2 regions of the Kitasatospora sp. NPDC059827 genome follow, and region 2 is predicted to be linked to the other one. Evidence: riboswitches for the same ligand, from Rfam matches in the RefSeq annotation. Region 2 holds a riboswitch; the other holds the start of a gene.

Region 1 (10,526 bases), on a different contig from region 2:
GGAGCTCCAGCACGTCGATCCGGGTGAGGCTGCCGCTGATGCCGGTGAAGAGGTCGACCGGGACGGCGTCGGCGCGCAGCCGCTCGACCATCCGGCCGGTCAGCGCGAGGGTGGCCGGGCAGCCGGGCCGGTTGCGCCAGCCGCGGCCGAGGTGGTCGCACCAGCGCCGCAACCACTGCGCGGCGGGCTCGGCGCCCTCGGCGCGCGGGCCGGTGAGCAGGTCCTCGGCGCCGGTGGCGGCGAGGACGGCCAGCCAGGCGGCGTCCTGGGCGGTGGCGTCGGCGGCGTCGACGGCCGGGTCGGGCATCAGTTCCAGCAGCCGGGTGCGGACGGCGGCGTCGCCGCTGCCGAGCTCGACCAGGGCGCCGTGCCAGGACTTCCAGAACGCGGCGGGCGCCCGGTTGACCGCCGGGGACTCCAACAGCTCGGCGAGCAGCGCCCGTTCGTGCTCGGCGCGGTCCAGCCCGGCGGCCCGGATCAGCGCGCGGGCGTCCTCGGCGACCCCGGCGTACGGGGCCATGCCGGCCGCGGAGCGCTCGGTGCACAGCTGGCGGAAGCGCAGCCAGGCGGTCTGCGGGTCGAGCCGCCGGGCGAGCTCCTTGACGTACTGGCGCAGGGACTTGACGGTGAGCGCGCCGGCCAGGGCGAACTCCAGGAAGACGGCGCGCAGCCGCTCCTCGTCGACGGCCAGGTTGTGGGTGCGCTCGGCCTCGCGGGCCTTGCCGAACCAGGCGGCGGCGTAGGTCTGGTTGCCGTGGGTGAGGAAGATCCGGCCGACCTCCTCGCAGAAGGTGGGCAGGAAGTGCGGGACGGCGCGGCCGAGCCGGGTGGCGAGTTCGTCGAAGCCGTCCTTGGCGGCGCCGGGCTTGGACCGGGCCTGGCGGGCCAGCCGCTCCAGCTCCTTGACCAGGGCGAGCGCGTGGTGCCCGTTGGCCGGGTCGTGGACGAGTGCCCAGGCCGGGAAGCCGAGCGCCTCCTGGCGGACCTGGCCGACCTCGGCGGGCGCGCCCTCGGGGGCGAGGCCGAGGAAGTCCAGGGCGAGGTCCTCGGCGGGGCCGAGCGCGCCGGGGACCAGTCGGACGATCCGGCGGCCGTCGAGGGCGGGGTGGGTGTAGCCGCGCGCGGTCAGCACGTCGGCGGCGCTGTCGGGGCGGCCGGCGTCGGCCAGGGTGCCGGGCGGCAGGACGGCGCCGGCGTCGAGCAGCGCCTCGGGCTCCGCGGCGCGCTGCTGCGGGACGGTGGTGGTCATCGGGCCGGTGGTCATGCGGCGTCCTCCCCTTCGATCGTGCGGCCCGCGTGGAGCGCGGCGGCCATCCTCATGCCCTCGGACCAGGCGACCGGTCCGACCTCGGCGAGCGGCAGGGACCGGCCGTCGGGGCCGGCCCAGCTGAGCGCGCCCGTCTCGCAGGCGTCGTACTCGTAGTAGTCGCCGACCCAGACCCGGGCCTCGACGGTGCGGCCGCCCTCGGTGATCGGCTGGACGGCGGAGCCACCGCGGACCCGGCAGCCGAGCCGGGTGCAGCGCCCGACCAGCTCGCGCAGTTCGCGGTAGCGGCCGCCGGCGTAGGTGTGGACCTCGGTGCCCGCGGCCGGCTCCTCGGGGCGGTGCCAGACCTCGCGGTAGAGCTGCTGGACGCGCTGGGAGACGCCGAGTTCGACGGCGAACTCGCGCAGGTCGTCGAGGTCCGGGAGGAGCACCGGGTGGGGTATCAGCACCTGGCCGTCGGTCAGGCGCACGGTGTCGCCGTCGAGGTCGACCAGGCCGAGGCCGCGCTCGGCGTCGGCGTCGCGCAGGAAGCCGGCCACGGCGCCGTCCGCGCCGGTGACCACGACGTCCCGCAGGACGGACTGCCAGGCCTCGTCGGGCCAGACGGCGGCGAGCACGGCGGCGGGGACCGGCAGCGAGCGCACCATCCACCGCTCGACGTCCTCCTGGCAGCGCCGCTCGTGCGCGGCGAGCCATTCGGCGAGTTGCTTGAGCTGGGCGACCACCGGATCGTCACCGAGCTTCGACGGGACGGACTTGAGGGGGCGGCCCGCCGCGTTGCGGCACACCACCCGGCCCTCTCCGTCGAGCGTGACGCGGTACCCTCCCGCGCCCGTTTCCACCCATGCCACAGCCGTACTCCTCCCACCGGGGAACGTCGTTCGGATCGCCCCGCTGACCAGCGATGCGAGGAACGTAGCGAGGGTCACTGACAACGCGACGGGCGGGGGGAGACGGCCGGGGAGCGGACGAGTTGAAACCACTCGAACGGGTGGTCGATCGGGTACGCAGGGCAGCCCCGGAACGCGCGGAGGCGGCGCCACCCCCGCACGGGGTGACGCCGCCTTCGCAGCCGACCGACCAGCGGGCCCACCGACCCAGCGACTTGGCGACCTGGCGACCGGCCGACCAACCGACCGATCCCGGTCCCGCCCCCTCAGCCCGCCGGCGCCCGCGGGACGATGACCGGGGCGCCGTCGTCCGGGGCCGCCAGGACGTGGCTGTCGATGTCGTACAGCGCCCGCACCAGCGGCGCGTCCACCACCTCCCGGGGCGGCCCGCAGGCCACCACCGCGCCGTCCCGCAGGGCTACCAGCAGGTCGGCGTAGCGGGCGGCGGCCGCGAGGTCGTGCAGCACCATCACCACCGTGCGCCCGCCGGCCGCGACCGTGCGGACCAGTTCCAGCACCTCCACCGCGTGGCCGAGGTCGAGCGCGCTGGTCGGCTCGTCCAGCAGCACCACCGGGGCGTCCTGGGCGAGCACCATGGCGAGCCAGCAGCGCTGCCGCTGGCCGCCGGAGAGCTGGTCGAGGCGGCGGTCGGCGAGGGCGTCGACGCCGGTGGCGCGCAGGGCCTCGGCGGTGAGCCGCTCGTCGTCGGCCGACCACTGGCGGAACAGTCCCTGGTGCGGGTGGCGCCCGTAGCGGACCAGGCCGGCCACGGTGACCGCCTCGGGGGCCTGCGGGCTCTGCGGGAGCAGCGCGACCCGGTGGGCGGCCCGGCGCGGGCTCAACCGCCAGATGTCCTCGCCGCCGACCAGGATCCGCCCGCCGTCCGGCCTGTGCAGCCGGGCCACCGCCCGCAGCAGGGTGGACTTGCCGCAGCCGTTCGGGCCGACCACCGCCACCACCTGCCCGGCGGGCACGGTGAGGTCGATGCCGCCGAGCACCGGGCGGCCGGGGCGGTACCCGGCGGTGACGCCCTGGATCGTCAACTCCATCTCTCGGCCCCCCGGTTCCGCGCGCTCAGGAACCGGACAGGGCCTTGCCGAGGTCGCCGATGACGACGTCGGCCGCCAGCGGGCCGCCCCGGGTGGACCAGACCGAACCGTCCACGGTGACGGCGTGGTTGTTCTTCACCGCGTTCAACTGCTGGTAGGCGGGCTTGGACTGGACGTCCTTGAGGGCGGCCTTGCCGTCGTCGGTGAGGGTGGACAGGAACAGCCAGTCGCCGTCGATCTCGGCGAGCTTCTCCAGGCTGAGTGCCGGGCTGTGGGCGTTGCCGTCCTTGTCCTGGGCGGCCGGGCGGGTGAGGCCCATGTCGAGGGCGACGCCGCTCGCGAACTGCTTCTTCTCCATCCAGCTGGGGCCGGTGGGGTTCCAGCGGACGATGGAGACGGCGGCGCCCTTGTTCTTGCCGAGGTCGGCACCGGCCTTGGTGGCCTTGGCCTGGTAGTCGTCGATCACCTTGGTGGCCTGGTCGAGCTTGTTGACGGCGTTGCCGATGCCCCGGAAGGCGAGCTTCCAGTCGTCGGTGGGCGCCATGGTGACCAGGGTGGCGGGGGTGATCTCGCGCAGCTGCTTGAGCACCTGCTCGTCCTGCATGTCCCCGGCCAGGATGAGGTCGGGCTTGGCGGCGATCACCTTGTCCATCACGGGCTGGAGCAGGTTGCCGACCACCGGCACGCCCTGGACCTTGTCCTTGAGGTATGCGGGCGGCTCGTTGAGCCCCTGGCCGTTGGTGATGCCGGCCGGCTTGAGGCCGAGGGCGAGCACCGCGTCGAGGTCCTCCTGGGTGAGGGTGACGATCCGCTTGGGCTCGGCGGGGACCTCGACGGCCTTGCCGGTGGCGTCCTTGACGGTGCGCTTGCCGCCGTTGGCCGCGTCCGCCGCGCTGCCCGGGGCGGCGGACGCGGAGTTGGAGGGGTCCGCGGACTTGGAGGAGGACCCGGAGGAGCCGCACCCGGTGAGCAGGAGGGCGGCCGCCCCGGTGACGGCCAGCGCCCGGGCCGCGCGGCGGCGGACGGGGTGGAGCGGGCTCTGGGCGTACGGCATGGGTGCCTCCGGGGCGGGGGTGGTACGGGAGTTGGGGGCGTCCGGGCAGCCCGGCACGACGGCGGTGCCGGCGGGACGCTCCGGCCATTAGGTTAGCCTTACCTTATGACATCGTCGCAAGTGGGCGCCCCCGAAGCGCCCGCCGTCACCGCACCCGGCGCCCCTCCCCCACCGGCCCGCCCCCTCCGGGACAGCGCCTGGCCGGTCGCCGCCGGGGCGGTCGCGGTGCTGCTCGCGCTCACCGCGCTCTCGCTCTCGGTCGGCGCCGGCGAGGTCGGGCCGGGACGGGTCCTGGACTACCTGCTCGACCGCGGCGGCGCCCGCGCCGACAGCCGACTCGCCCTCGTCGTCAGCGAGTTGCGGCTGCCCCGCACCCTCACGGCGCTGCTGGTCGGCGCCGCCCTCGGTGTCGCCGGCGCCCAGCTCCAGTCGGTCACCCGCAACCCGCTGGCCGAGACCGGCCTGCTCGGCGTCAACGCGGGCGCCTCGCTCGGCGTCGTCCTCGGCATCGCCGTGCTCGGCGTGCAGACCTCCTACGGTTACCTCGCCTTCGCCTTCGGCGGCGCCGTCCTCGCCAGCACCCTGGTCCTGCTGATCGCCGGCAGCCGGGGCGGCGGCTCCCCCATGCGCCTGGTCCTCGGCGGCTCCGCCGTCGGCGCGACCTTCGGCGGCATCACCGGCGTGCTCATCGTCAACTCACCCGAGGCGTACGACCGTTACCGGGTCTGGGTACTCGGCTCACTGGCCGGGGTGGAAGGCTGGACGACCCTGGGCCAACTCGCCCCCGTCCTCGGCGCCGGCTTCCTGCTCGCCCTGCTCACCACCCGGCCGCTCACCGCCCTCGCCCTCGGCGACGACCTCGCCCGCGGCCTCGGCCACCGCCCCGGCGCCACCCGCGCCGCCGTCGCCGCCGCCGTCACCCTGCTCACCGCCTCGGCCGTCGCCCTGGCCGGGCCGATCTCCTTCCTCGGCCTGCTCGCCGGCTTCCTGGCCCGCGCCCTCGCCGGGCCCCGGATCGGCCGACTCACCCTGTTCGCCGGGCTGTTCGGCGCCGCCGTGCTCACCGGCGCGGACGTGCTCGCCCGGGTGGTCGCCCGGCCCTTCGAGGCGCCGGTCTCGGTGATCGTCGCCCTGGTCGGCGCCCCCGCGCTGATCGCCATCGTCCGCTCCCGCCGCTCCGCCGCCCTGGCGATCGGCGACCCCGACACCGAGGCCCCGCCCGTCCAGCGCGCCGAACCGCGCCCGACGCGGCCGGACCCGGCCCTGCGGTACGGCGCCTGGTCCCTGCTGGTGCCGCGCCGGCCGCTGCTCGCCGGACTCGGCCTGGCCGCCGCCCTGCTCGCCGTCGTGGTCGTCTCCGCGCACGCCGGACAGAGCAAACTCGGCCTCGGCACGACCTTCCAGGCCGTGTTCGGCTACGGCGAACGGCTGGACGTCCTGCTGGTGCAGAAGTTCCGCCTCGGCCGGATCGTCGCCGGACTCGCCGCCGGAGCCGCCCTCGGACTCGCCGGCTGCCTCACCCAGACCCTGGCCCGCAACCGGCTCGCCACCCCCGAACTCCTCGGCGTCAACGACGGCGCCACCGCCGCCGTACTGATCTCCGCCACCGCCTCCGGCACCTTCGGCGCCTGGTGGGCCGGACCGCTCGGCGCCCTGGCCGCCGTCCTGGTCGTCACCCTTGTCTCCGGCGGGCTCGGCGCCCGCGGCTACCGGGTGCTGGTCGTCGGACTCGCCATGTCGGCGCTCGCCTCGGCCGTCATCCAGGTCGCCCTCGCCCGGCGCTCGCTCAACTCCGCCGGCTCGCTGTACGTCTGGACCTCCGGCAGCCTCAACGGCCGGGACTACGCCATCGCCACGCCCGCACTCATCGGACTCGCCGTCCTGGTGCCGACCGCCCTGGTGGTGGCCCGGCGGCTGGCGGTGCTGCGCTTCGACGACAGCGTGGCCGCCTCGCTCGGCGTCGACCCCGGGCGGGTCCGGCTCGCCTGCCTGCTGCTCGCCGTCGCCCTCGCCGGGCTCGCCGTCGGGATCTGCGGACCGGTCGGCTTCGTCGCCCTCGCCGCACCCGTGCTCGCCGCCCGGCTCGCCGGACCGACCCGGGTGCCGGTGCTCGGCTCCGCGCTCACCGGCGCCCTGCTCGTCGTGCTCGCCGACACCCTCGGACGGGTGCTGATCGGCGGGGTGGAGATCCCCGTCGGCATCGTCACCACCGTGCTCGGCGGCCCCTTCCTGCTCTGGGTGCTGCTCGGGCGCCGCTCAACCTGACTGAGGAGTACGGACCTTGAACAACTTTCCCCTCATCGCCACCGACCCGGACGACCCCGCGTACCGACTGGTCACCCTCGTCTCCACCGCACAGGAATGCGACGGCGTACTCGCCTTGGTCCACACCGTCACCGACAAGGACCGGCACGCCGGTGACCTGGCACCACACTTGATGGTGCGTCAGAACGGCCGATGGGAACTAACCCACCGGCTGCGCGCCGACCACCGCGCCTCCTACCAGTTCCACCCGTTCCAGGGCGACACCCCCGGCACCACCCGGGCCGACTGGCTGCACGTCCTCGACCACGCCCGCCCCGACCCGCACGACACCGATCCCCGCCTCCCCGCCCGCGACGGACGCCACCCCTCCTCGGTGCTCAGCCTGCCGGAGGCCCCCGCCCAGCCGTACGTCCGGCGGCGCGCGGGCGTGCCGCGCGGGCGGACGATCCCCCGCACGGTGGCCGGCCGGCGGGTGGACGTCCACCTCCCGGCCGGGCACGACCCTGGCCTCGGCCCGTACCCGGTGGCGGTGGTGCTCGACGGCGAAATGTGGGGCGAGGTGCTGTCCGTCGGCGACACCCTCGACAACCTGACCGCCGACGGCGCCATCCCGCCCACGATCGCCCTCCTGTTGCACACCATGGGGCCCGGCCGCCCCGACGACCTGAGCTGCAACCCGGCCTTCGTCGACCTCCTCGCCGACCGCCTCCTCCCCTGGGCCGCCGAAGAGTTCGGCGCCACCGACGACCCGCGCCGGACCGTCATCGCCGGCCAGAGCGCGGGCGGCCTCACCGCCGCCTTCGCCGCCTACCGGCGCCCCGAGCGCTTCGGCAACGCGCTCTCCCAGTCCGGCTCCTTCTGGTGGCCGGACGAGACGGAGTTCGACGAGGGCAGCGAATGGCTGACCCGCCGCTTCGCCGCCGAACCGCGACGCGAGGCCCGGTTCTACGTCGAGGTCGGCCTCCAGGAATGGATGCTGCTCACCCAGAACCGCCACCTGCGCGACGTCCTCACCGCCCGCGGCTACGACCTCCACTACCAGGAGTTCAACGGCGGCCACGACTACGCCTGCTGGCGCGGCGGCCTGGCCGACGGACTGGCGCACCTGCTGGGGTCACCCGCAAGGACGGTTTAGGTCAATTCGCATACCCCCGAGGCCTGTGCGGACGTAGCGTCGGAACCCACACCGAGTGACCTGGGGGGTCAGCGATGAACGCGTCCTCGTCCGCCACGCCGCCGCCGATGTCATGGCAGTACTGCGGCGACCAGATCAAGCTCTGGCGCGCTCGCGCCGGAGTCACTCGCGAGGCCCTGGCGACCGAGGCCGGCTACAGCTACGAGAGCCTGCGATCGATGGAGGCCGGGCGGCGCAAGCCGTCGCTGCACCTGCTGCAGGTGGCGGACGAGATGTGCGGCGCGAAGGGAATCCTGCTGGCAGGGGCGGACTACTTGAAGCCCGAGAAGTATCCGCGATTCGCTGAGGACTACATTCGCAACGAAGGGGAGGCGGTGGTCATCAACTGGTACGAGAACCAGCTCTTCCCTGGCTTGCTACAGACCGCCGCAACAGCCAAGACCGTCATCGACGGACGCTGGCCCCCGCTGGACGACGAGACCGTTGCGGTACGGGTGGCCGCTCGCCTTGAGCGTCAGGAGTTGCTGAAGGTCCAGAGCAAGGCGTTCAACTTCGTGATCGAGGAGAACGTCCTCCACCGCCGACTCAGCACGGAGGAAGCCCACGTCGAGCAGTTGCTGCACCTCCTCGTCATCGGCAGGCAGCGCAACGTGGCCATCCAGATCGTTCCCTCGGTCGGTTTCCACCCTGGCTTGGAAGGACCGTTCGTTCTCCTGGACTTGCCGGAACACGAGCGGCTCGCCTACGAGGAGGGCCAAGCAGCCGGGATGCTCCACGCGGACACCGACAAGGTGCAGTTCCTGAGTCAACGCCATGAAAGGATCCTTCGGCAGGCTCTCACTCGGGAGAAGTCGGCCGAGTTCATCAACGCGTTGGTGGAGGACCAGTGAGTAGCGAGTTGACTTGGCGTAAGTCCAGCCACAGCGGGAGCGAGGGCGGCTCGTGCATCGAGATCGCTCACGCCGAGGGCACAATCCACGTCCGCGACTCCAAGGACAAGTCCGGCCCTCAACTCGCCTTCGCCCCTGGGGCCTGGGCCGACTTCATCGAGTTCACCCGAAACGTTCCTCGCCACGTCGGCTGAGGCCGCTGGCCGGGCCTCGTGCTAGCGTCGCCGTCGGCAGCGCGACGGCGCCCGCCCCGGACGAGATGTGCGCCGTACCCGGCCCGCCAAGACGACGCACCCAGGGAGTCGTCATGACCGCTGCCGGAGCACCGATCGCCCGTCCGCTGGACGTGCCGTGGATCCACGGCTCGCCGTCCGCGAAACACGACACGGACCCGGAGATCCAGACCCACGAGTACGACGAGCACACCGTCATCCTGCGGCAGAACAAGGCGGTCCACTACGAGGCGTCGTTCCTGTTCCTGCTCTTCGGGGCGGAGCGGGCCGTCCTCATCGACACCGGGGCGACCGCCGAGCCCGAGTACTTCCCGCTCCGGGAGACCGTCGACGGGCTGATCACGCAGTGGCTCGCCCGCAACCCCCGCGACCACTACCCGCTGCTGGTCCTGCACACCCACCCGCACGGCGACCACATCGCGGGTGACGGACAGTTCGCCGACCGGCCGGACACCACCCTGGTCGGCGCCGACCTGCCCACCGCCTGGGCGTACTTCGGCTTCGACCACGACCCGGAGGCCACCGCCCGCGTCGACCTCGGCGGCGGACGGGTCCTCGAATGCCTCGCCACCCCCGGCCACCACCCGGCCGCCGTCACCTACTACGACCCGTGGACGGGCTTCCTGCTCACCGGCGACACCGTCTACCCCGGCCGGCTCTACATCGACGACTGGCCCGCCTTCGGCCGCAGCATCGAGCGCCTGATCGCGTTCACCCGGGAGCGGCCCGTCACGCACGTCCTCGGCTGCCACATCGAGATGACCCGCGAGCCGGGCGTCGACTACCCGATCCGCACCACCCACCAGCCCGACGAGCCCCCGCTCCAGCTCACCGTCGACCACCTGCACCGCATCCGCGCCGCCCTCGCCGAACTCGGCGACCACCCGCGCCGCCACGCGCTGGACGACCTGATCCTCTGGCCGAACGGCTGACGGCAGCACCGGAGTGCTGCCGTCCCTCCTCGCCCCGCTACTTCTGCTTGATCGCGGAGATGTCGAACTCCAGCACCACCTTGTCGCCGACCAGCACGCCGCCGCCCTCCAGCGCCGCGTTCCAGGTCACGCCGAACTCCTTGCGGCTGATCGTCACCGAACCCTCCAGGCCCACCCGCAGGTTGCCGTACGGGTCCACCGCGTTGCCGGTGTACTCGAAGTCGATGGCCACCGGGCGGGTGGTGTCCTTGATGGTGAGGTCACCGGTGACCCGGTAGTCGGTGTCGGACTTGGCCTCGACCGAGGTCGAACGGAACGTGATGTCCGGGAAGTTGGGGGCGTCCAGGAAGTCGTTGGTCCGCAGGTGCTGGTCGCGCTGCTCGACTCCGGAGTCGATGCTCTCCGTCTTGATCACCACCTGGCCGGTCGACCGCGTCGGATCGGCGCCGTCCAGGTGCGCGGTGCCCTCGAACTGCCCGAACGCGCCCCGCACCTTGGTCACCATGGCGTGCCGGGCGACGAAGCCGATCCGGGAGTGCGCGGGGTCGAGGACGTAGTCCCCGGTGAGCTCGGGAAGCGAAACGGTCATCAGGTACCTCCAAGGGGTGGCCCGGGGTCCGGGCGTCAGCCTGCAAGGTGTCAGCCCAATGCAGTATCACCCCGCCCGCCGCGCGGCACCACCGTGCCAAGTTCCCGCCAACGGGTGAAGCCCTCTCAGTCCCGGTACGGGACCAGCCGCGCCAGGTCCAGCTCGAAGCCGAACGGCTCGGGGATCCGGATCGTCTCGCCGAACTCCCGCTCGGTACGGGTG
Region 2 (10,526 bases):
CCCGGCCGCGCCGCCGGCCGCCTCCCCCTCCCCCACCGCCACCGCCACCGCGTCCTGACCGCAGGTCAGGCCCGGACCCGCACCCGCCCGGCGAGCAGCGCCCCCAGCGCCGCCACCGCGGCCATCACCAGCAGGATCACCGCGAAGGCGCCGGGCGAGCCGTCGGCCCCGGCGCCCTCGTGCGCCGCGGCCAGTGACCCGCCGCCCAGCGCCGCGAACAGCACCCCGGCCAGGCCGGTCAGCAGCACGTTGCCCAGGGCGTCGCTCATCTGCAGCGCGGCCGAGTTCGCCCCGGCGTCCTCGGGCGCGGAGAGCTTCATCATCAGCACGCTGACGCTCGCGACCGTCAGCCCCATCCCGATGCCGCCGACGCCCCAGGCCACCGAGGCCACCCAGGCCGGCACCGCCGGGACCAGCACCAGCGCGGCGGCCGCGATCGCCACCGCCGTCAGCACGAAGCCGCCCCGGATCATCGTCTCGCGGTACCGCTCGGCCCCCGGGCGGCCCTGCAGCCAGGAGCCCAGCGCCCAGGTCAGCCCACCGCTGGTCAGGGTGAGCCCGGACAGGGTCGGCGAGAGGCCGCGCTCGGTGGTCATCATCAGCGGGACGAAGGCCTCGGCGCCGAGGAACGCCCCCGCCGCCAGCCCGCGCAGCAGGATCACCGTCGGCAGCCCGCGCCCGGCCCGCAGGGTCCGCTTCGGCAGCAGCCCCAGCACGGCCGGGGCCAGCAGCGCCGCACCGGCGACGCCGGGGAGCAGTCCGACCAGGTCCCGGCGCTGGCCGGCGTACTGCAGCAGGCCGGCGCCGACCGCCGCCATCGCGGCCAGCAGGGTGCGGCGGCGGTCGAAGTCGGCACCCTTGAGCACCGGGTGGTCCCGCTCGGAGCGGGCCAGCGCCGGGCCCATCACCGCCAGCGGCAGCAGGATCAGCACCGGCACCGCCAGGAACACCCAGCGCCAGCCGAGGTGCTGGGTGACGGCCCCGGAGACCAGCGGCCCGACGATCGAGGGCAGCACCCAGGCCGAGGAGAAGGCGGCGAACACCGCCGGCCGCAGGCGCTCCGGGTAGGCCCGGCCGACCACCACGTACAGCGCGACGATCACCAGCCCGCCGCCCAGCCCCTGGATCGCCCGCCCGGCCACGAACACCCACATGCCCGGCGCCGTCCCGGCCACCACCAGGCCCGCGCCGAACACCGCGATGCCGGTGAACAGCGGCTGGAGCGGGCCGCGCCGGTCGCACCACTGGCCGGAGACGACCAGGGCGAACAGCGTGGTGGTGAAGTAACCGGAGAAGGCGAAGGCGTACAGCCCCAGACCGTCCAGCTGCCGGGCCGCGGTCGGCATCGCGGTGTTGACGGCGGTCGCCTCGAAGGCGATCACCAGCACGACCGACACGATCCCGAGCGTCAGGGCCCGGAAACGGCCGCTCATGACCCCGCCCCCGGGGTCAGCTCCGGAGGGTATCGAGGGGGAGTCGACCGAGGTGGGGGAGGCAGTGGTCATACGTAACATCGTAAGAGCCGTCCGCGTCCTTGACTCCTGACCGGAGTCCCTGACCGGGTCCGTCGCAGGGCCTAGGTCCGGCCCCGGGGGCAGGCGTCAGTGCAGCACCTTGAGCCCCACCACGCCGCAGACGATCAGCAGCAGGCAGCCGATCCGGGCCATGGTCACCGCGTCGCCCAGGACGGCCATGCCGTAGACCGCGGTGCCGACCGCGCCGATGCCGACCCAGACCGCGTAGCCGGTGCCGATCGGGATGGTGCGCATCGCGTACGCCAGCCCGCCCATGCTGAACAGCAGCGCGACGCCGAAGACGAGGCTGGGAACGAGGCGGGAGAAGCCCTTGGACGATTCCAGGGCCACTGCCCAGACGGTCTCCAGGAGACCCGAGACGATCAGAACGAGCCAAGCCATGACGGCCGTACCTCCGCAGTCCACAGCGGCCGGATTGCCGCTGAACTGCGCCGTCTTGTCGTCACCGGGTACGACGCGCTCGTCCGGGGTGGCGGGGAATCAACCACCTGCTCCGACCGTAGCACACATTGCCACACAGAATTTACACAACGTCATTGACCCCATTCGGCCCGTCCGCCATCCTGAATTCACTGGCCGTGTGCCCGAGTGGCTCAGGGAATCGTCTGCAAAGCGATGTACGCGGGTTCAATTCCCGCCACGGCCTCGAAAGGGGAATTGCCGGTCGACCGAAGTCGACCGGCAATTCCGCATTTCCCGTTCCGTTTCCGGCCGGCCAGGCGGCCCGGCCCGACGGCCCGACCCGACGGGCACCCGCGGCGGCGGGGCCCGACGGCCGAGGGCGCCGGCTCAGGCCGTGACGGCGTCCTCCGGGCGGATCGGCAGCCGGCCCACCGGCAGCCCGGTGGCGGCCCGGACGGCGGCGGCGACCGCCGAGGGAGCGACCACCGCGGGCACCGCGCTGACCGCCTTGGCCCCGAAGGTGGCGACCACGTCCCGCTCCTCCAGCAGCGCGGCGATCCGCACCTCGGGAGTGTCCAGCGAGGTCGGCAGCCGGTAGCCGGTGAGCGAGGCGTTGGTCATCACCCCGCCCGAGGTCTGGAGGTCCTCCATCAGCGCCAGTCCCACGCCGTGGGCCACGCCCGCCTCGATCCGGTCCTCGATCTGGCGCGGGTTCAGCGCCCGGCCGACGTCCTGGGCGACGGTCATCTCGACCACCCGGACGGCCCCCAGCTCGATGTCCACGTCCACCACCGCGCGCATCGCGCAGAAGGAGATGGAGACGAAGGCGTCGCCGTGTCCGGACTCGTCCAGCGGCTCGGTCGGGTGCGGGCGGCACTGCGCGGTGGCCCAGAGCTCCTTGCCCTCCAGCGCCTCCGCGACCGGCATGCCGAGCACCCCGTCGTAGGAGGTGATCTTGCCGTCCGCGATCTGCAGCAGCTCCACCGACATCCCGAAGTCGGCCGCGATCGGCTGCAGCAGCTGGTGGCGGACCATCAGCGCGGCCCGCTCGACCGCCCCGCCGGAGACCCAGGTGTGCCGGCCCCGGGCGGAGGGCCCGGCGATCGACTGGTCGCTGTCGGCCGGCGCGATGTAGACCTCGCTGACGCCCAGCACCGTCTGCACGATCTGCCGGGCCAGCGTGGCGAAGCCCTGCCCGGCGTCGACGGCCGCGCAGATCACCGTGGCGTGGTCACCGCTGACCCGCACGGTGGCGGTGGAGACCTCGTCCTCGCCCTCGGCGCCCAGCATGTGCACCATGCCGACGGCGTAGCCGATCCCGCGCCGCACCGCGGCCGGGTCCCCGGCCCCGCCGGGACCGCCGGGCAGCAGCCACTCGGCGTCCGGGTCGTCCACCGGCAGGGCCGGCAGCGGCTCGGCGGCCACCGCGTCCAGCAGCGCCTTCACCGGGGCGGGGCAGGTGACGGCCTGTCCGGTGGGCAGCGGGTCGCCGGTGGACATCGCGTTGCGGCGGCGGATCTCCACCGGGTCCACGCCCACCCGGGCGGCCAGCTGGTCCAGCTGCGACTCGTACGCGAAGCAGGCCTGGAGCGCGCCCTCGCCGCGCATCCGCCCGGCCGGCGGGTTGTTGGTGCGCACCGCCCAGGCGTCCACGAACACGTTCGGGCAGACGTACGGGCCGACCGAGAAGGCCGTCGCGGCGGCCAGCGCCTCGGCGGAGACGTCGGCGTAGGCGCCGCCGTCCAGCAGGATCTGCGCCTCCACCTTCACCAGGGTGCCGTCGGCGTCGGCGTGGTGGCGGTAGCGCAGCAGCGCGGGGTGGCGCGAGGTGTGGGTGTGGAAGGACTCCTCGCGGGTGAGGGTCATCTTCACCGGGCGGCCGGTGCGCAGCGCCAGCAGCGCCAGGGTGACCTGGAAGGAGAGGTCCTCGCGGTCGGTGGTGGCGCCGGGCACGCCGGTGACCACCAGGCGCACCCTGTCCGGCTCCAGGCCGAGGCAGGCGGCGGTGCGGTCGCGGTCGCCGTGCGGGTCGGTGGAGGACAGGTGCAGCTCGACGCCGCCGTCCGGGCGCGGCACGGCCAGCCCGGCCTCGGCGCCGAGCGGGGCCGGGTCCTGCCGGCCGACCTGGTAGAGGCCCTCGACGATGATCTCGCCGGCCGCGTCCGGGTCCCCGGTGCGCAGCGGCAGGTGGCGGAACAGGTTGCCGTCCGGGTGCAGCGCCGGGGCGGTGAAGGCCTGCTCGGGGTCGGTGACCGCCTCCAGCGGCTCGTAGTCGACCGCGATCAGGCCGACGGCCAGCCGGGCGGTGTCGGGGTGGTCGGCGGCGACCGCGGCGATCGGCTCGCCGTGGTGGCGGACCACGCCGGCGGCCAGCACCGGGCGGTCGGAGACGATCGGGCCGGCCGGGGCGCCGTCCGGCTGGCCGTCCGGGCCGGGCGGCAGGTCGGCGGCGGTGACCACGGCGTGCACCCCGGGCAGGGCGAGCGCGGCCGAGGTGTCGATGCCGCGGATCCGGGCGTGCGGGTGCGGCGAGCGCAGCACCGCGCCCCACAGCAGCCCCTCGGCCCAGAGGTCGGCCGCGTACGGGTAGATGCCGAGCGCCTTGGGCAGCGCGTCGCTGCGCAGCGGGGAGCTGCCCAGGCCGAAGGGCTCCGGTCCGGCGCCGCCCTCGCCGCCGTCCTGCTGGAGTGCTGCGCCGATGTCGGTAGGCGACGTCATGATGCGTGGTCGTCCTCGGGGAGCCGGATGCCGTGGGCGGGGGTGGCGCCGTAGGGGACGCCGGTGGTCGGGACGCCGGCCTCGGCCGGGGTGCCGTGCGGGTCCGCGTACGGGGTGCCGTGCGGGGGCGTGCCGTCGTGGACGGCGCCGGGCAGCGGGGTGCCATGTGCGGGGGTGGGCTCGTAGACCGGGGCGTCGTAGCCGGTGTCGTAGCCGGTGTGCTGCTGGTGGCCGTCCGGGTAGCCGGCCGGCACGTAGGTGCCGTGCGCGGGGGTGGCCTGGTAGGGCTGCTCGGGGTAGCCCTGCGGGTAGTACACCTGGTCGCCGACGGCCTGGGCGGGGATGCCGGGCTGCATCCCGGTCAGCGCGGAGGTGTCGTACACGCCGGTGTCGTAGCCGCCGTCGCCGTACGGCTGCTCGGCGGGGGCCGGGGCCGGCAGCGGGGCCTGGGCCTGGGCGGGCACCGGGGCGGGGGCCGGTTCGACGGGCGGCTGCGGGACGTGCTCGATCCAGGCCTCGGAGTCGGCGTAGACCGGCGGTTCGACGGCCGGCTCCGGCTCGACGGCGGCGGCCGGGGCGCCGGTGTTCCCCTCGGCGGCCGCGGCGGCGGCCTCCTCGGCCTCCTCGACCTCCAGCGCGCGGGCGTCCGCGACGGTCTGCACGGCGGCCAGCACCCCGCGGTAGCCGGTGCAGCGGCACAGGTTGCCGCACAGCGCCTGCCGGGCCTCGACCTCGGTGGGCCGGTGGTTGCGCTGGAGCAGGTCGTGCACGGCCATCGCCATGCCGGGGGTGCAGTAGCCGCACTGCACGGCGCCGGAGGCGGCCAGCGCCTGCTGGACGTCGCTCGCGCCGCCGCCGGCCGACAGGCCCTCGACGGTGTTGATCTCGCTGTCGGCGGCCAGCGCGGCGGGCACCAGGCAGCCGGCCACCAGCTGGCCGTCCACCTGCACCGAGCAGGCCCCGCACTCGCCCTGCTCGCAGCCGTCCTTGGCGCCGGCCAGGCCGAGCCGCTCGCGCAGCACGTAGAGCAGGCTCTCGCCGATCCAGGCGTCGGTGACGGGCCGTTCGAAACCGTTGACCCGCAGCGTGTAGGAGGCGCACGGGCGCAGCTCCCGGCTGACCTGCGGGGTGAGGCCGAGCGGGTCGGCGTCGAGGGTCTCGATGGGGTCTGTGGTCACTTCAGCGCCCTTCCCAGTGCCCGTCGGGCCAGCACCGATACGGTACGCCGCAGCCGGACGGCGGCCGCGGTCGGCCCCTCGGTCGCGGCCTCCCAGGCCCCCTCGGCACCGTAGTTGTCGGGGACGCAGGCGGCGGCGACGTACTCGCCGAAGGCGGCGCCCGCGGCCGGGTCGATCTCCCGGCTGCCGTCCCAGTCGATGCAGCCGGCCACCCAGGCCTCGGCCTCCAGCGGGCGCAGCGGCACCGGGGCGACGGCCCCGACGGCGCAGCGCACGGCGCGCCGGGCGGGGTCGAGGACGAGCGCGACGGAGGCGGTGGCGCGGGCCGGGCCGCTGCGGCCGGTGGCCTTGAGGAAGACCTGCGGCGCGTGCAGCAGCGGGACCCGCACCCAGGTGAGCAGTTCGCCGGGGCGCACCGGGTCGAGTCCGGTGAGCAGGTGACTGACCGGCACCTCGCGGCTGCCGCCGGCCCGGGCGAGGGTGACGCTGGCCTCCAGGGCGGCGAGCACCGGGAGGGTGTCGCCGGCCGGGGCGGCGGTGACGATGTTGCCGCCGAGGGTGCCGACGTTGCGGACCTGCGGCGGGCCGGCGGTGCGGGCGGCGTCGGCGAGGGCGGGGATGAGCGCGGCGAAGTCGGGGCGGTCCATCCGGGCGTGGGTGAGGCCGGCGCCGAGCACCGCGGTGCCGCCGTCCTCGTAGCGCCAGCCGCGCAGTTCGGTGATCCGGCCGAGGCCGACCAGGGCGGCGGGGCGCAGCCGTCCGGCGTTGACGGCTTCCATGAGGTCGGTGGCTCCGGCCACCGGTACCGCGGCCGGGGCGGCGGCCAACGCGTCGACGGCCTCGTCGAGCGAGGCCGGCAGCATGATCGTCCGGTTCACCTGGGTCCCACCGTGCTCCACTTGCTCATCGATCGTCTGCCGCCCGCGGCCGTGGCCGCACTGCACTGTCCGCGTCAGCAGCCCGGCCTGGCCGTAGGGTACGGGCGATCGGGCCGGGTTGGGCAACTCTGGCACACAATGCTCGATGATCATTTCGGGACCGGTGAACGGGACTGCCCGATTGGGACGGATACCGGGCGGTATCTGCCCCGACCCGAACGGGACCGGGGCAGATGTTCATCTCTTCTTGACGTCAGATGACCGTCCATAAGTTCCCGACGAACACATCAGCGCACCGCGCGCACCGCCTCAGCGCACCGGCGGCGGCCCCTCGATCGGCCGCCCCGCCACCCCGGGCCGACGCTGCCAGGGGTGCGGCCCGTCGGCCGGGCGGTACTCGACGCCCAGCGCGTCCAGCACCGCCAGGTGGCCCCGCAGCCGCCGCTCGAAGCCGGCGTAGTCGCGCTCGGCGGGCACGGCGGGCAGCGCGGACCAGGCGACCTCGGCGAAGGCGACCAGCCGGGGGAAGGCCCGGTAGTCGATGTCCCGGGCGCTGTCCATGAACTCGCTCCACAGGTTGGCCTGGGTGCCGATGACGTGCCGGGCGGCCTCCCCGTCCAGCTGCTCGGGGACGGGCTCGAAGCGGTAGACGTCCTCCAGCGTGCGCACGAAGCCGACCGGGACCGGCTCGTCCGGCCCGTCCGCCTGCCGGTGGTCGAAGTAGACGTGCTGCTCGGGGCACATCACCACGTCGTGCCCGGCCTTCGCGGCCGCGATCCCGCCGCCGAAGCCGCGCCACGAGGAAACGGCGGCGCCGGGGGCCAGCCCGCCCTCCAGGATCTCGTCCCAGCCGATCAGCCGGCGGCCGCGCTCGGCCAGCCAGCGGTCGAAGTGCCGGATGAGGTGGCTCTGCAGCTCGTCCTCGTTGGCCAGGCCCAGCTCGCGGATCCGGGCCTGGGCGGCGGCGCTGTCCTTCCACTGCTCCTTGGGGCACTCGTCGCCGCCGAGGTGGACGAACTCGGACGGGAACAGCTCCAGGACCTCCTCCAGCACCCCCTCGAAGAAGCGCAGGGTCTCCTCGGAGGCGTTGAGCACGTGGTGGCTCACCCCCCAGTCGGTCCAGACGCCGAGCGCGGCGGTGTCCACCACGTCGGTGTTGCCCAGCTCGGGGTAGGCGGCGACGGCGGCCTGGGTGTGGCCGGGCAGGTCGATCTCCGGGACGACGGTGACCCCGCGCGCGGCCGCGTAGGCGACGATCTCGCGCAGGTCGTCCTGGGTGTAGTAGCCGCCGTGCGGGCGGTCGTCCCGGCGCTGCGCGGACCGGTAGCCGACCATCGAGCGCTCCCGCCAGGCGCCGCGCTCCGTCAGCCGCGGGTAGCGCTTGATCTCCACCCGCCAGCCCTGGTCGTCGGTCAGGTGCAGGTGCAGCACGTTGAGCTTGTGCGCGGCCAGCAGGTCGACGAAGCGCAGCAGGTCGGACTTGGGCAGGAAGTGCCGGGCGACGTCCAGCAGCGCGCCGCGCCAGCCGAACCGGGGCTCGTCCGCGATGTCCGCGCCGGGCAGCACCCAGCCCTCGGCGCGCAGCGGGGAGCGGCGGTAGGCGTCCGGCCCGAGCAGCTGCCGCAGGGTCTGGGCCGCCCACAGGGCGCCGGCCGGTCCGCCGGCCGTGAGCAGGGCGTGGCCGGGGCGCACCGCGATCCGGTACGCCTCGGCGGCCAGGGTGTCGTCCAGGACCAGCTCGATGCCCGTGCCCGGCCGGCCCGGGCCGAGCGGCAGCCCGGTGGCGGCGGACAGCGTGCCGCGCAGCCAGCGCTCGGCGTCGGCCAGTGCGGGCGGTGCGGTCAGCGTGGTGGCGGCGTCGAGCGGGAAGTCCCCGTCCGGGCGCCGGACGGCACTCGAAGGTGCGGGAATGAGGTCCATTCCGACATCCTGCCCAGGCCCCGAACGATTGGCATAGACCACCTGGGAAACGCGGTGCTATGCAAAACGGCGTCCTGCAGACGGCGGCGGACTACTTGCCGCCGTTGTCCCCGTCGCCGCCCTGCGGCTTGCCGATGCCGTCGTAGATCTCCTTGCACATCGGGCAGACCGGGTACTTCTTCGGGTCGCGCCCGGGCACCCACACCTTGCCGCACAACGCCACCACCGGGGACCCGGAGAGCGCGCTCTCCATGATCTTGTCCTTCTGGACGTAGTGCGCGAAGCGCTCGTGGTCGCCGTCCCCGTGGGACACCTGGGGGACGGGCTCGACCAGGGTGCCGGTGCCGAGGCCGCGCTCGGGCTCAAGAGTGCTCATGGGTGCCAAGTCTATGGGCGCCCCGGGAAACCGGGCCAGTGTCACGCGGCGGCCCGGGTTCCACGGGCGTCGGCACGGGGCCGGACGGGCCGGACGGGCCGGACACGCCCTAGTTCATCGTCGGGTCGTCCGGGTAGGTCGCCAGCAGGGCCAGCGGGCTGCGCTGGCGGCGCAGCACCGAGCGCCACAGCCGTTCCGGCTCCGGGCTGGAGACGTCCCCCGGCTCGCAGTCCACCAGGTACCAGGCGCCGCTCCCCAGCTCCGACTCCAGCTGGCCCGGCGACCAGCCCGCGTACCCGGCGAAGATCCGCAGGCTGCCCAGCTCCCCGGCCAGCACCTCCGGCGGCGCCTCCAGGTCGACCAGGCCGATCGCGCCGTGCACCCGGCGCCAGCCGAGCGGCTCCCCGGTGCCCGGCTCCCCCGGCGCGACGGCCAGGCCGAGCGCCGAGTCCAGCGCCACCGGCCCGCCCTGGAACACCACCGCGGGCTGCCCGACGAGTCTGCCCCAGCCGTCCAGCACACTGCCCACCTCGACCGGCGTCGGCCGGTTGAGCACCACGCCGAGCGCCCCCTCGGCGTCGTGGTCGAGGAGCAGCACCACCGCCCGGGCGAAGTTCGGGTCGGTGAGCATGGGCGTCGCGACGAGCAGACGGCCGGTGTGGGACCGGCCTCCGTGCGAATGGGCCGCCGTCATGCCACACATGATCCCGCAGAACGGCACCGGCCGGACACCGCAACACCCGAAACCCCGCCACGCCGGACGAGCACCCGTACGGCCGAACCGGCGGGCGGGAGCCGGGCCGGAGAGAGCACCATCACGGGAGAGGCAAACGGGAACCATCGGGACGCCCACTACCATCTACGGATGGTGGACGCCCCTCTACGGTGCCGACTCGGATTCTCCGGGGGCCCGAACGCGCCCGTACGCCTGTACCACCGGTCCACCAGCGGTTCCGTGACGGAACCGTTCCCACTCCTCTGGCACCCCGGATTGCGAGAACGATGACCGACGACGTCCTGCTGGTCCACGGCGGAAACCCGCTCGAAGGCGAGATCCGCGTCCGCGGTGCGAAGAACCTGGTCCCCAAGGCCATGGTCGCCGCCCTCCTCGGCCAGGGCCCCAGCAGACTGCGCAACGTCCCGGACATCCGCGACGTCAAGGTGGTCCGCGGCCTGTTGCAGCTGCACGGTGTGACCGTGCGCACCGGCGACGAGGACGGCGAGCTGATCCTCGACCCCTCGCACGTCGAGAGCGCCAACGTCGCCGACATCGACGCCCACGCGGGCTCCTCGCGGATCCCGATCCTGTTCTGCGGCCCGCTGCTGCACCGCCTCGGCCACGCCTTCATCCCGGGCCTGGGCGGCTGCGACATCGGCGGCCGGCCGGTCGACTTCCACTTCGAGGTGCTGCGCCAGTTCGGCGCCACCATCGAGAAGCACCCGCAGGGCACCTACCTGGTGGCCCCGCAGCGGCTGCGCGGCACCAAGATCGAGCTGCCCTACCCCTCGGTCGGCGCGA

What was found. Region 2 has a riboswitch for guanidine ahead of ACFV8H_RS22825 (DMT family transporter). Riboswitches for the same ligand answer to the same signal wherever they lie in the genome.
Region 1: it holds a riboswitch for guanidine, as region 2 does, so the genes downstream of both, ACFV8H_RS00440 (MBL fold metallo-hydrolase) here and ACFV8H_RS22825 (DMT family transporter) in region 2, are expected to answer to the same signal.

Annotation. Positions count from the first base shown of each region.
Region 1 covers NZ_JBHWIV010000001.1:99,981-110,506, reverse strand. Annotated here, with positions in the region: gene ACFV8H_RS00480 (hypothetical protein) at 1-1,264, opposite strand, end outside; gene ACFV8H_RS00475 (DUF4132 domain-containing protein) at 1,261-2,118, opposite strand; gene ACFV8H_RS00470 (ABC transporter ATP-binding protein) at 2,424-3,206, opposite strand; gene ACFV8H_RS00465 (ABC transporter substrate-binding protein) at 3,232-4,260, opposite strand; gene fhuB (Fe(3+)-hydroxamate ABC transporter permease FhuB) at 4,366-6,525, shown strand; gene fes (enterochelin esterase) at 6,542-7,660, shown strand; gene ACFV8H_RS00450 (Scr1 family TA system antitoxin-like transcriptional regulator) at 7,735-8,550, shown strand; gene ACFV8H_RS00445 (DUF397 domain-containing protein) at 8,547-8,744, shown strand; guanidine-III (ykkC-III) riboswitch at 8,778-8,845, shown strand; gene ACFV8H_RS00440 (MBL fold metallo-hydrolase) at 8,858-9,715, shown strand; gene ACFV8H_RS00435 (YceI family protein) at 9,753-10,304, opposite strand; gene ACFV8H_RS00430 (Uma2 family endonuclease) at 10,430-10,526, opposite strand, start outside.
Region 2 covers NZ_JBHWIV010000036.1:56,416-66,941, forward strand. Annotated here, with positions in the region: gene ACFV8H_RS22815 (hypothetical protein) at 1-58, shown strand, start outside; gene ACFV8H_RS22820 (MFS transporter) at 66-1,505, opposite strand; gene ACFV8H_RS22825 (DMT family transporter) at 1,602-1,916, opposite strand; guanidine-III (ykkC-III) riboswitch at 1,961-2,029, opposite strand; tRNA gene ACFV8H_RS22830 (tRNA-Cys) at 2,110-2,181, shown strand; gene ACFV8H_RS22835 (xanthine dehydrogenase family protein molybdopterin-binding subunit) at 2,325-4,655, opposite strand; gene ACFV8H_RS22840 (2Fe-2S iron-sulfur cluster-binding protein) at 4,652-5,833, opposite strand; gene ACFV8H_RS22845 (FAD binding domain-containing protein) at 5,830-6,696, opposite strand; gene ACFV8H_RS22850 (beta-N-acetylhexosaminidase) at 7,021-8,631, opposite strand; gene ACFV8H_RS22855 (DUF3039 domain-containing protein) at 8,723-9,007, opposite strand; gene ACFV8H_RS22860 (YqgE/AlgH family protein) at 9,117-9,710, opposite strand; gene murA (UDP-N-acetylglucosamine 1-carboxyvinyltransferase) at 10,010-10,526, shown strand, end outside.